Regions from separate parts of the Gordonia sp. X0973 genome, predicted to be linked through region 2. Evidence: predicted binding sites of a transcription regulator. Region 2 holds the regulator's gene; each other region holds the start of a gene.
The links. Region 2 encodes LexA, which represses DNA repair genes until DNA is damaged. Its sites were predicted from a motif close to CGAACANNTGTTCG; they were not measured.
Positions count from the first base shown of each region.

Region 1: the regulator LexA is predicted to act here: its motif matches at 2,525-2,538, upstream of HUN08_RS04635 (HNH endonuclease signature motif containing protein).
Region 3: the regulator LexA is predicted to act here: its motif matches at 2,399-2,412, upstream of HUN08_RS08350 (HNH endonuclease signature motif containing protein).

Region 1 is NZ_CP054691.1:938,379-942,564, forward strand. Features, by position in the region: gene HUN08_RS04620 (MspA family porin) at 1-400, shown strand, start outside; gene HUN08_RS04625 (MspA family porin) at 749-1,435, shown strand; gene HUN08_RS04630 (MspA family porin) at 1,485-2,123, shown strand; gene HUN08_RS04635 (HNH endonuclease signature motif containing protein) at 2,563-4,186, shown strand, end outside.
Region 2 is NZ_CP054691.1:2,035,749-2,039,934, reverse strand. Features, by position in the region: gene dapF (diaminopimelate epimerase) at 1-427, shown strand, start outside; gene hflX (GTPase HflX) at 483-1,943, shown strand; gene lexA (transcriptional repressor LexA) at 1,976-2,662, opposite strand; gene HUN08_RS18365 (LysM peptidoglycan-binding domain-containing protein) at 2,811-3,272, shown strand; gene nrdR (transcriptional regulator NrdR) at 3,365-3,814, shown strand; gene hrpA (ATP-dependent RNA helicase HrpA) at 3,839-4,186, opposite strand, start outside.
Region 3 is NZ_CP054691.1:1,699,550-1,703,735, forward strand. Features, by position in the region: gene HUN08_RS08345 (ABC-F family ATP-binding cassette domain-containing protein) at 1-612, shown strand, start outside; gene HUN08_RS08350 (HNH endonuclease signature motif containing protein) at 621-2,384, opposite strand; gene HUN08_RS08355 (acyl-CoA synthetase) at 2,524-4,071, opposite strand; gene HUN08_RS08360 (TetR/AcrR family transcriptional regulator) at 4,139-4,186, opposite strand, start outside.

The DNA of each region.
Region 1 (4,186 bases), 1.1 Mb from region 2:
GGCGTCGAAAATCCAGCTGCGCGCCGGGTACGTGGTCGGTTGCCAGGTCAACTTCGGCGGTGTGAAGGGCCAGAGCGGCTTCGGCACCCTGGACACCACACCGGCGCCGACGGAGATCAAGCCGACCGTCGGTTCGACGTTCACCCTCGGTCCCGGCCAGGCGACGAATTACTACATCGTCGATACCGAGAAGGCCGACGACTTCGGCAATGAGAAGCACGAGCCGAAGGTGACCTGGAAGAAGAAGGACGACGTGAAGTTCGGGTACTACAACACCCAGCTGACGCTCAACGGCTGCGCCGGCTTCGCCCAGGCGCGGTCGATCGCCAACGTGCTCGTCGAGACCAAGCACGCCACCGAGTACCTCGTCTTCTACGGGCGTCCGTTCTCACTGGGCTGATCTGCTCGCAGGGGAGTTCGACCGGCTCGGGCCGTCACCGGAAGGTGGCGGCCCGAACTGCTATCGCCGTGAAATCCGACATCTATTCCCAATCGGAAAAGTAGTCTCTGTCGGAAAAGTCGACCTAACGAGCCTGTAACAAGCGCTGAGTACGTTTCGGGCACAGCGACTGATTTGTACGGTTCGTGTCAGTGCGGTCAGGGGTTGCGGAAACTGAATTCGATGGATGATATGCGCAGGTGAACATAGGTTTGCCTTACTAGAATCCTCGTGTTTCAATTGGCCGGAACCCCGTCGTCTTCACAGGCTCCGCACGGGAATTTTTCATGTTCACCAAAGGAGAGTGAATTGAGTAAGTATCTGACCCCTGCCCGACGCGTCGCGGTCGGAACCGCGGCAGCCGGTGTCGCGGTGATTGCGGCGACCGCCCTGGTGGCCCCGTCGGCGACCGCCGACGCCCGTTTCAACCTGCCGAACGGTCGGGCTCATGGTGAAGGATTCACCATCTTCCGCACCGGCGAGAAGGTTGTCGTCGGGCCGTCGCTGGCGGCCAACGGTGCCGGCCGCTCGGCCTGGGTCTCTGGCAAGGTGCGCGTAGCGGCCCCGGGGATCGAGACCCGCGAAGCCGGCCCGAACAACGGCCCGCGCGGCGAGGATGAGCTGCCGGGCTCGAACGGTACGTCGACGACCGATGCCGCCGCGACGCTCTCGATCGGCTACGTCGTCGGATGCCAGGTGGATATCGGCACGATGGGGGCTGGTCTGAGCGGATTCGGTACGGATCCCGGTCAGGAGATCACGTCGCTGGGTGGGTCGTTTTCGTTGCCGCTAGCCCCAGGCAAGATCGTCTACGCGCAGATCGAGAAGAAGCAGCTGCAGAAGCCGGGGACTTACTACTTCTACTGGCAGCGCTCGCAGATGGAGATCCAGGGCTGCGGCGGCTATGCGCAGGCCCGCTCCATGGTGACGGTGGAGCGCACCGGTATCGACCACGACAAGGTTTCCCTCTGGGGTAAGCCCTTCTCCATCGGCTGACCGCGGCCCCGACTCACATAGACCAGAAGGAATGAACATGATCAAGAATGTGAAACGTGCTGCGGTGGCAGCGGCGGCCGTCGGTGCTTCCGTGGCCGTGGGCATGACTCTGCTGACCCCGGTCGCGCAGGCCGACACCCGGATTGTGCTTCCCAAGGAGACGCAGACCGCTCGAATGGGTGATGGCACCGTGGTGACCTTCACCCGTCTGCGCGAGCGTGCCACCATCAACCCGTCGATGGGTGGAACGCCACTGCACCGCAACGCCTGGATCTCGGGCAAGTTCTCGGTGCGCACCTCGCAGAAGGTGGACAACATCGAGATCAATCCCGGCTACATCGTCGCTTGCCAGGTCAATCTGGGCGGCGCAACCGGAAACCTCGGTGATGACGCGCTACTCAACGGAATCCCCGGCACTGGTGGCCAGGTCGAGCTCGGCCCCGGCCAGGCTCGGGCCTACTACCTGACCGACTGGGAGCACGCCGACGACTTCGCTGCCGAGAAGCACGACACGAAGACGTCGACCAAGGACACCAACCGCGCGAACTTCGGCTACACCAACCAGCAGCTGAGCCTGGCCGGTTGCGGCGGCTATGCGCAGGCCCGTTCGTTCGCGACGATCCTCGTCGAGACCGAGATGGCCTCGCAGCAGATGAGCTTCTACGGACGCCCCTTCTCGTTGGGCTGATGTAGCAGCACCTCACGCTGACCAGCGCCCCGGCAACCACAAGGTTGCCGGGGCGCTGTCCTATGCGGCGGTAGTACGGCCGACGGTGGTCGTGCGGATCCGGGTACCGACACGGTGGTCGAGTGGATCCGAGGCGCGAGCCAGATGGGTGGTCGAGTGGATCCGAGGCGCGAGCCAGATGGGTGGTCGAGTGGATCCGAGGCGCGAGCCAGATGGGTGGTCGAGTGGATCCGAGGACCGACACGGTGGTCGAGTGGATCCGAGGCGCGAGCCAGTTGGGTGGTCGAGTGGATCCGAGGCGCTAGCCGAGGAGCCGTATCGAGACCTCGTGAGTCGAAGTCGGATCGTGGACCACGGCCATCGAACGGGGTGTTGCGCGTCTCACACCTCATTGGTAGTATAGAACATACATTCGAACCAGCGATGCGAGGGGGCAGCGATGACCGGGACAGCAGCGGTCGTGTTGCCGGACTCGCCTCGCGAGCTGGCCGAGCTGCTGGACGCGGTCGTGGTGAAACTCGCCTCGGCCCCGTTGGCACTGGCGTCAGATGCCGAGGTGGTGTCGACGGTCGAAGCGTTGGAGCGGGTGTGGCGGCGGGCCGATGCGGTGAATGCCGGCGTATTCGTCGAGATCAGTGATCGCGCCCTGTGGGAGCCGCTGGGTTACAAGAAGGTCCGCGACTTCTACAGCGTCCACCTGCGCCTGGGGACGACGGAGGCCGCGCGTCGCGAAGCCGTCGCCGCAGCGATCGGTCGGTTGAACTCGATGACCGGCGAGCGGCTGCCACCCAAACGCGAACCGTTGGCCGACGCAGTCGCCGCGGGTGAGGTGTCGGCCAGCCATGTCCGCGAAGTCGAGGCGATCCTCGCGAAGATCCCGCATGCGGCCTCGGCCGCCGATGTGGATGTCGCGGTGACGGTATTGACCGAGACCGCCAAAGCCACCACCCCGGAGGATCTGCGCAAACCCGGACAGCACATCCTGGCCCATCTGGACCCCGACGGCTCGCTGACCGACGACACCGACCGGCAACGTCGCCGTGGGTTGACCCTGGGCCGGCAAGGCACCGATCTGATGAGCAAGATTTCCGGCTACGTGACCCCCGAGGTGCGGGCCAAGTTGGAGGTGTTGCTCGACAACTGGGCCGCCCCCGGCATGAACAACCCCGACGACGATCCCGAACTGCGCCTCCGCGGACCGGCACCACACCGACCAGCACCAGACGGATCGTCGGCCGGTGGTGGTGCAGCCGACGATGCCGGCAGGCAGGTGCTGATCGAGGCCCGCCGCCGTGACAACCGGTCGGCGGCCCAACGCAACCACGACGCCCTCGACGCCGGCCTGGACTGGATCCTGGGACACCAAGCGCTGGGCAAGCCGGATCGGATTCCGGCCGAGCTGGTGATCACCGTCGACGAGAACGACCTCGCGCGTCGTGCCGGAGTGGCGGTCACGGCGACCGGCGCGATGATCCCGGTCAACAACCTGATCACACTCGCAGCTGATTCGACGCCCTGGCTGGCGGTGTTCAAACACCACACCCGTAGCGTGATCGACTTCGGACGCGGTCGACGATTGGCGACCAAGACCCAACGATTGGCGTTGTTCGCCTCCGAACCGGGCTGCACCATGCCCGGTTGCACCGAACCCTTCTCCCGCACCCAAGCCCACCACGCCACACTGGACTACGCCCGCGGCGGATCGACCGATGTCGCCGACATGACCGGGGCATGCGGCCCGCACAACCGGGCCGTCGGAGCCAAGCCCGGCCAATGGGAAACCACGGTGCTCACCGACGGACCCGACGAAGGACGAACCGGCTGGCGACGCACCGGCTCCGACGAACCATTCCGGGTCAACCATGTCCACGACCCGCGCGCTTACCTACGCGCAACCGTATTCGACCCCGACCAGACCACACGCCCAGACCAGACAACCGGCGCCGACGGTGACACAGCGCCACCGACCACGCCGGTCATGAAACGCATCCGACCCGACGAACGCTGGGGGCCACCGCGAGTAGGGAGCGCCGACACTGTCGACCGATCTTCGCCGGTCGAAG
Region 2 (4,186 bases):
TAGGACCTTCACCGGGATCGCCGTCGACGTGGGCAATCCCCATCTGGCCTGCGTCGTTCCGGGTTTGTCGCACGGCGAGTTGAGTGCCCTCGACCTGTCCGGTCCGGTCGGATTCGACACCGGTGTGTTCCCCGAGGGGGTCAACGTCGAGCTGTGTACCGAACCGGTGGCCGACGGCGACACCCTCGTCGCATCGATGCGGGTCGTCGAACGCGGCGTGGGGGAGACGCGCAGCTGCGGAACGGGCCTGGTCGCGGCGGGCAGCGCACTACTCGCCTCCCTGGGGCGGGACTCCGGGAAGCTGCGGATCACCGTTCCCGGCGGCCGGGTCGACGTGGGCATCGACGACGGCGGGACGACCAGCACCCTGCGCGGTCCGTCGCGCCTCGTCGCGCGCGGCGAGCTGTTCACGGGCGCCCTCGACTGAGGGTGCAGGTAATCGGCTCGCGCACGACGTCCGCGCGGTGTCATGATGGACGGGTATGACTGAATCAGAACTGTCCCCGGACCCCGCGGTTTCTACTCCGCCCGGCGCGCTTCGCACGGACGATGCGCCGACGACGGGTCAACTCCAACTCGACGATCGGGCGTCGCTGCAGCGCGTCGCCGGCTTGTCCACCGAACTCACCGACGTCACCGAGGTCGAGTACCGGCAGCTGCGCCTGGAACGGGTCGTGCTCGTCGGCGTCTGGACGTCGGGCACCATCGCCCAGGCCAACGCCAACATGGCCGAACTCGCCGCGTTGGCCGAGACCGCCGGGTCGCAGGTGCTGGATGCGCTGATCCAGCGCCGGTCCAGCCCGGACGCGGCCACCTACATCGGGTCGGGCAAGGCGGGTGAGCTGCGCGAGATCGTCGTCGCGACCGGCGCGGACACCGTCATCGCCGACGGCGAGTTGACGCCCGCCCAGCTCAACGCGCTGGAGAAGGTCGTCAAGGTGAAGGTCATCGACCGCACCGCGCTGATCCTCGACATCTTCGCCCAGCACGCGACCAGTCGGGAGGGCAAGGCGCAGGTCAGCCTCGCGCAGATGGAGTACATGCTGCCCCGGCTGCGCGGCTGGGGCGAGTCGATGTCACGGCAGGCCGGTGGTCGGGCGGGCAGCAACGGCGGCGTGGGCCTGCGCGGTCCGGGTGAGACCAAGATCGAGACCGATCGCCGTCGGATCCGGGAGCGGATGGCCAAGCTGCGCCGGGAGATCCGCGCGATGAAGACCGCCCGGACGGTGAAGCGTCTGGACCGGCACCGCAGCGGGGTGCCGACGATCACCGTCGTCGGCTACACCAACGCGGGCAAGTCGAGTCTCGTCAACGCGATGACGGGTTCGGGCGTGCTGGTGCAGGATGCCTTGTTCGCCACCCTGGACCCGACGACGCGCCGCGCACGGCTGGACGACGGCCGCGAGGTGGTGTTCACCGACACCGTCGGTTTCGTCCGGCACCTGCCGACGCAACTGGTGGAGGCGTTCCGGTCGACACTGGAGGAGGTGGCCGACGCCGATCTGCTCGTGCACGTGGTCGACGGCTCGGAAGCCTTCCCGTTGGACCAGGTCAACGCTGTGCGGACCGTGCTGCGCGAGGTATCGGACGAGGCGCGGGACGGCACGCTGCCGCCCGAGTTGCTCGTCGTGAACAAGCTGGACGCGATGGACGACCTCAAACACGCCGAATTGGCCGCGGCGCTGCCGGGCGCATTGTTCGTCTCGGCGCGTACCGGCGCCGGGCTCCCGGAGCTGTTCGACGCCATCCGCGCCGAGATCGGGCGCGGGGACGTCGAGATGTTCGTCGACCTCCCCTTCTCGCGCGGCGATCTCGTCTCGCGGATCCATGCCGACGGCGAGATCCACTCGACCGAGCACCATGCGACGGGCACCAAGATGCGCGTGCGGGTTCCCGCCGCGCTCGCGGGTGAACTCGTCGAGTTCACCCGCGTCGACGCCTGACGGCGCCGCATCGGATCAGAGCAGGGGCCGGATCAGATCCGGCGCATCACGGTCACGACCTTGCCCAGGATGACCGCGCGGTCACCGGGAATCGGGTCGAACAGCGGGTTGTGCGGCATCAGCCACACGTGCGCGCCGTCGCGCTTGAAGGTCTTGACGGTGGCCTCCCCGTCGATCATGGCGGCGACGATGTCGCCGTTGTCGGCGACGTTCTGCTGTCGCACTACCACCCAGTCGCCGTCGCAGATCGCCGCGTCGATCATGGATTCGCCGACCACGCGGAGCAGGAAGTGGTTGCCGTCGCCGACGAGTTCTCGCGGGAGGGGGAAGACGTCTTCGATGGCCTCCTCGGCGAGGATCGGGCCACCCGCGGCGATCTGGCCGAGGACGGGGACATAGGTCGGCGTGGGCATTCCCTCGGCCGCGGCGCCACCGGGCGGCGGCCCCTTCTTGTCCGCCGCGACGTTGACCGCGCGGGGGCGGTGCGGATCGCGCTTGAGCAGGCCTTTGTTCTCCAGGGTCTTCAGCTGGTAGGCCACCGACGAGGTCGACACGAGGCCGACCGCGTCACCGATCTCGCGGATGCTCGGCGGGTATCCGCGCTCGCGGACGGACTTGCGGATCACCTCCAACACGTCGCGCTGACGCTGGGTCAGGGTCGCCTCGATCGCGGCGGGGCTGTCGGTGAGGCCGGACTCCGCCGACTTCTTCTTGGCCATGATGTTTCTCCTCTGCTCGTTGCCACAACGCTAGCGAAGAAAGCCGCGACCTTCAAACATTTGTTCGACGTGTCGCGAGACTTTGTCAGACCCTCGTGGTAAAACTTCGAACAAGAGTTCATCGAACACACGAACGAGGAGAACCGACATGAGCGCACCAGTGATGCACCGCCCGGCAGTCCGCCCGGCTCCGCGCCCGCTCCGTCCCGCCCAGACCCGGCGCCGCCCGGTCGACGGCCGTTCCCACCATCCCCGGCCGGACCGCGGCACCCGGTGCGCTGCGCCGGTGGCCCCGGTCCAGAGCCGGCAGCAGCGGGTGATCGCCCGTCGCCGGGGGAGCGCCGCGGCGATCCTCGTCGGCGCTGCGCTCGCCGGGCTGGTCTGGCTCTTCGCCATCGTCGGCGGCAACTACGAGGCGAGCACTGCTCCCGATCCGGTTGCCACGTCGGTGGTCCACGTGCGCGGAGGCGAGACATTGAACTCGGTCGCCGCGCGCGTCGCCCCGGATATGCCGCGCCAGGCGGTGATCAATCAGCTGCGCGCGTTGAACGGGTTGCCGTCGTCGCAGTTGACGGCCGGCCAGGCGCTCGTGGCCCCGGTCTACCGATAAGCGTGGGCGGCGCCCAGTCGCGCGGCAGCATCGGCTGCCGCAGTGCGTCGGGTAGTCGGAGCACTGCCCGGGCCGTCGGTATTGTTGGGCTCATGCATTGTCCGTTCTGCAAGCATGAGGACACCAAGGTCGTCGATTCCCGTCTCGCCGACGAGGGTCAGGCGATCCGCCGTCGTCGGTCGTGTCCGGAATGCGGACGCCGGTTCACCACGGTGGAGAATGCGGTGTTGGCCGTGGTCAAGCGCAACGGCGTGACCGAGCCGTTCAGCCGCGAGAAGGTGATGCGGGGCGTCCGGCGGGCATGTCAGGGCAGGCAGGTCGACGAGGATGCGCTGGCCCAGTTGGCGCAGCAGGTCGAGGACGCGGTGCGATCCTCGGGTTCGGCCGAGGTGCCGAGCAACGAGGTCGGGCTGGCCATCCTCGGGCCGCTGCGCGATCTCGACGAGGTCGCCTATCTGCGGTTCGCCTCGGTATACCGCTCGTTCGAGTCGCTCGAAGACTTCCAACGGGAGATCGACTCCCTGCAGTCCGACCGCGGCTGACCGATCCACCGCCGGCGAGGCGGCTCAGACGAAGGCGTCGAACGCCTTGATCACCCGTTTCTCCGACACGGTGCCCGCGGTACCGAGTCGCTGGGCGTAGAGCCCGACCCGCAACTCCTCGATCATCCAGTGCGCATACTCGTTGAACGGCTCCCGGCGGGCCTCCGGCAGCTGCGCCAGGCGCAGATTCCACCGCTCCACGACCCGGTCGACGGCCGCGGTCGCATCCCGGTCGCGGGCGGGGTTGGCCGTCACGGCGTCGAGCCGCATGAGCGCGGCGTCGAGGTAGCGCGGCAGCGAGGCCAACCGGTCCACCGGTGTCTCGCCGACGAATCCGTCGAAGACGAGTTGCGCGACCTGATCGGCAACGTC
Region 3 (4,186 bases), 340 kb from region 2:
GGGCTGACCAAGATGTACGGCTCGTTGGAGATCTTCAGCGGCGTCGACCTGGCGATCGACAAGGGCAGCCGCGTGGTGGTCCTCGGACTCAACGGTGCGGGCAAGACCACACTGCTCAAACTGCTGGCCGGGGCGGAGAAATCCGACGCGGGCTCGCTCGAGCCCGGTTACGGCCTGAAGATCGGCTACTTCGCGCAGGAGCACGACACGCTCGACGACGATGCCACCGTGTGGGAGAACATCCGGCATGCGGCGCCCGACGCCGGGGAGCAGGACCTTCGGGGGCTCCTGGGAGCGTTCATGTTCAGCGGCGCGCAGCTCGAACAACCCGCCGGCACGCTGTCCGGCGGTGAGAAGACGCGGTTGTCGCTGGCCGGCCTCGTCTCGTCGGCGGCCAACGTGCTGCTGCTCGACGAGCCGACCAACAACCTCGACCCGGTGTCGCGCGAACAGGTGCTCGACGCCCTGCGCAGCTATACCGGCGCCGTCGTCCTGGTCACCCACGATCCCGGCGCGGCGGCCGCCTTGGACCCGCAACGGGTGATCTTGCTGCCCGACGGCACCGAGGACCACTGGTCCGACGAGTACCAGGAATTGATCGAACTCGCCTAGGTGAATTCTCAGTAGGGCGGGTCGCCGTCGGTTTCGCGGGGGTGTTCGCGTCGGCGTCGGGTTTCACGGTCGGCGGCGATTTTCTCCTCGGCGAGGCGTTGTTGGCGATTGGCCTCGCGTTCGGCTCGTCGGCGGGCGTGCTTGGCTTTGGTGCGGTCTCGGGGTTTGGGGTCATCGGGTGCCGGCGACGTCGGAGCGGCGGGCTTCGGGGCGTGCCATGTGATGGTGTCGAGGCTGGGGAATAGCGCGGAATTGGTTTCTGCGGGTCCTGGGAATCGAATTCCTTCGGGGGAGACGACCTCGGAGAGTAGGCGGCCGGTGCTGTCGCGGTATTGGTCGTCGACCCAGCCGCTGCCGAATGTTTTGAGGTTGTGGTGCATGCGGCATTTGGTGGCCAGTCCGTCGGGGGTGGTTTGACCGCCGGCGGTGGGGTCGTCGTGGTCGTATTCGGCGACGTGGTCGATATCGCACTGCCATGCGGGCTTGTCGCAGCCGGGTATCGTGCAGTATCCGTCGCGGGTGCGCACGAAGGTAGCCAGCGCCGTCGATGGGCGGTATGGATCCGACGGCAGGTGCGTCGGTAGGGACGTTTCATCGAGGTCGTTGCTATCGGCCGGGTTGAGGGGGCGGAGGCGGATGTCGTCACGAGTGAGCAGGTCGCGCAGGTGTGCGGCGGAGATGACGCCGTGTCCGTCGATGAAGGCGGGTTCGTCGTCGCGACCGTCGACGGTGGTCTGGCTGGCGATCACTTGGACGAGCACCCGGCCCTTGGCCACTTCCTGGTTTTGGTGGTCGGCGATCCATTGCGCCAGCGCGCCGGGCTCGGGGATGTCGGATGCGCAGTCGTGGGTGCCGCAGTCGCATTCGAAGCGCAATCCGCTGAGCAGTGAGAACAGCGCATCGCAGCGTCGGGCCGATTCGCTGCGCGGATCCTTCTTGCAGACTTTTCCGGCGAGCAGGAACACGTTGCGCAGCGCGATGTTGGCGTCTTGAGCGGTCATCGTCGCACCGAGGGTGGCCATGCCGTCGGCATCGGGCAGGACCCACACCGACCGGGAGGCCTTGGCCTTCTCGTGGCGACGACGGACTGCGTCGGGGTCGTGCCGGAAGATGATGCGGTCGATGAGGTCGGTCAACCGCTTGTTGGACCAGGTGCCGGTGCGGGAGTGCAGTCGGGCGGCGACATCGAGGTCGATCGTCTTCGACCAGTCCTGGCCGTCGATCAATTCGGTTCGGGACACCGCTAACCGGAATTGGCGGGGGCTGATGATGCCGTCGCGCAGGCAGCGCCCGATGGACGGGATGCGGTCGCGCATCGCGATCGCCTCGGCCAGCCACCTATCGCCCTGACTTTGACTGATGCCGCGGCTCATGGCGATCCGGGCAGCGGCTTGGGTTTCGATGTCGAGCATCCGGACCCCGCGCGCCGAGGCCTCCGGTCTACCGGTGGCGACCAACCCCGAATGCATGGCCCCGATCTCGCGATACTCGATCCAGGCCAGCATCGCGTTGGCCTTGCCGGTGTGTGTGAGAACATCGACGGTCCACTCCGGATCGCCCAGCGCCAGCGACGCGGCCGCCCCGACCGCCTGGGCGCGCTGACACCAGAACGCCTCGTCATCCCAAGCATCGGGTTCGTCCCACGGTGCGGGGTGATCCCAGATGAGGTCGTAGCAGTTGTCTGACGCGGAATCGAGCCCGCCGCTGTCCCCACCCGACGGGATATCGCCGACGGATGCCCCGTCATCCGCTGCCGCCGTCTCGGTCTCCATACCTCGACTATATGGGAACACACATTCGAATACAAGGCCAAAAGTGCAGATCAGAGTCTATTGGACCTCGGCGATCTCCGGCGCCGGGCGGGGGTTCGTACGCGCTTGTCGAGCCCCCATCGGGTTCCTGATCGTCGGCCTAGGCCGATTCGGTGTAGCGCTTGCGCAGCTCGCCCTTGACCATCTTGCCGGTGGGCGTGCGCGGGAGGTCGTCGAAGAAGTCGACCGACCTGGGGGCCTTGTAGGAGGCCACGGATTCCTTGGTGAACGCGATGAGTTCGTCGGCGAGCGCCGCCGACGGCTCGTAGCCGTCGGCCAGCTGGACGCAGGCCTTGACCTGCTCGCCCATCTCGGCGTCGGGGACACCGATCACCGCGACGTCGTACACCGCCGGGTGGTTGATGAGCACGTTCTCCGCCTCCTGCGGATAGATGTTCACCCCGCCGGAGATGATCATGAACGCCGACCGGTCGGTCAGGTAGAGAAAGCCGTCGTCGTCGAGGTAGCCGAGGTCGCCGGTGGTCGCCCAGGTCTCATGCTGGGGATGTTGGCTCTTGCGCGTCTTGTCCGGGTCGTTGTGATAGACGAACGGGACCTCGTCGCGCTCGAAGTAGATGGTCCCGACCTGGCCGGCGGGCAGATCGCGGCCCTCGTCGTCGCAGATGTGGACGATCCCGAGTACCGCCTTGCCGACCGAGCCGGGATGGGTGAGCGCATCGGCCGAGCCGATCATCGTGACCCCCGCGGCCTCGGTCGCCGCGTAATACTCGTTGAGTACCGGCCCCCACCACTCGATCATCTGCCGCTTGACCTCGGCCGGACAGGGAGCCGCCGCGTGGATGGCGGCCTTCATGCTCGACACGTCGTAGCGGTCGCGGACCTCGGCGGGCAGCTTGAGCATGCGGACGAACATCGTCGGCACCCATTGGCTGTGCGTGACGCGGTATTCGTCGATGAGGCGCAGCGCCTCCTGCGGCTCGAATCGGTCCATCAGGATCGTGGTGCCGCCCAACGAGTTGACCATGCCGCAGTAGCGCAGCGGCGCCGCGTGGTAGACGGGCGCGGGGGAGAGGTAGACGGTGTCGGCGTCGAATCCGTAGGCCGGCCCGAAGACGGCCGACACCATATCGGGCACCTCGTCGACCTGCCCCACCGGCAGCGGCGGCTTGATCCCCTTGGGACGCCCGGTGGTGCCCGACGAATAGAGCATGTCGGTGCCGCGGGGCTGATCATCGAGCGGTTGCGCGGAGGCCGCGGAACGGATCTCCTCGTAGTCGGCGAAGCCGGGGACGGGACCACCCCAGGCCACCCGTCGGCCCGGAGCGGCGAGGGCCTCGATCTCACCGGAGTCGGCGACGGCGGCGGCGACCGCCGCCGACGCGAAGAGCGCCTTCGCACCGCAATCGGCGAGGATGAAATTGGTCTCGGCCGCCGTCAGATGGTGGTTGACCGCGGTGACGTACAGGCCGCTGCGGATCGCCGCCCAATACACGTCGAATGCGCGCAGGTCGTTGTCGGTGACCATCGCGACGACGTCGCCGCGTCGAAGGCCCAAGTCATCGCGCAGATAGTGTGCGATGCGGGTCGAATTCTCGTCGAGTTCGCGGTAGGTCACCTGCTCGCCGGAGGATGGCTTGACGATCGCGGGCTTGTCGGGGGTGCGGGCGGCATGGACTCCGGGGAACATGTCGCGAGGGTACCGCCGCCGCGATCGGGTCCGCCGCGGTTTGACCTGCGGCCGGACCGATCCCGGCTCAGCCGCGCGCGTTGACGCGGACCGACGTCTCGACGAGGTCGAGCAC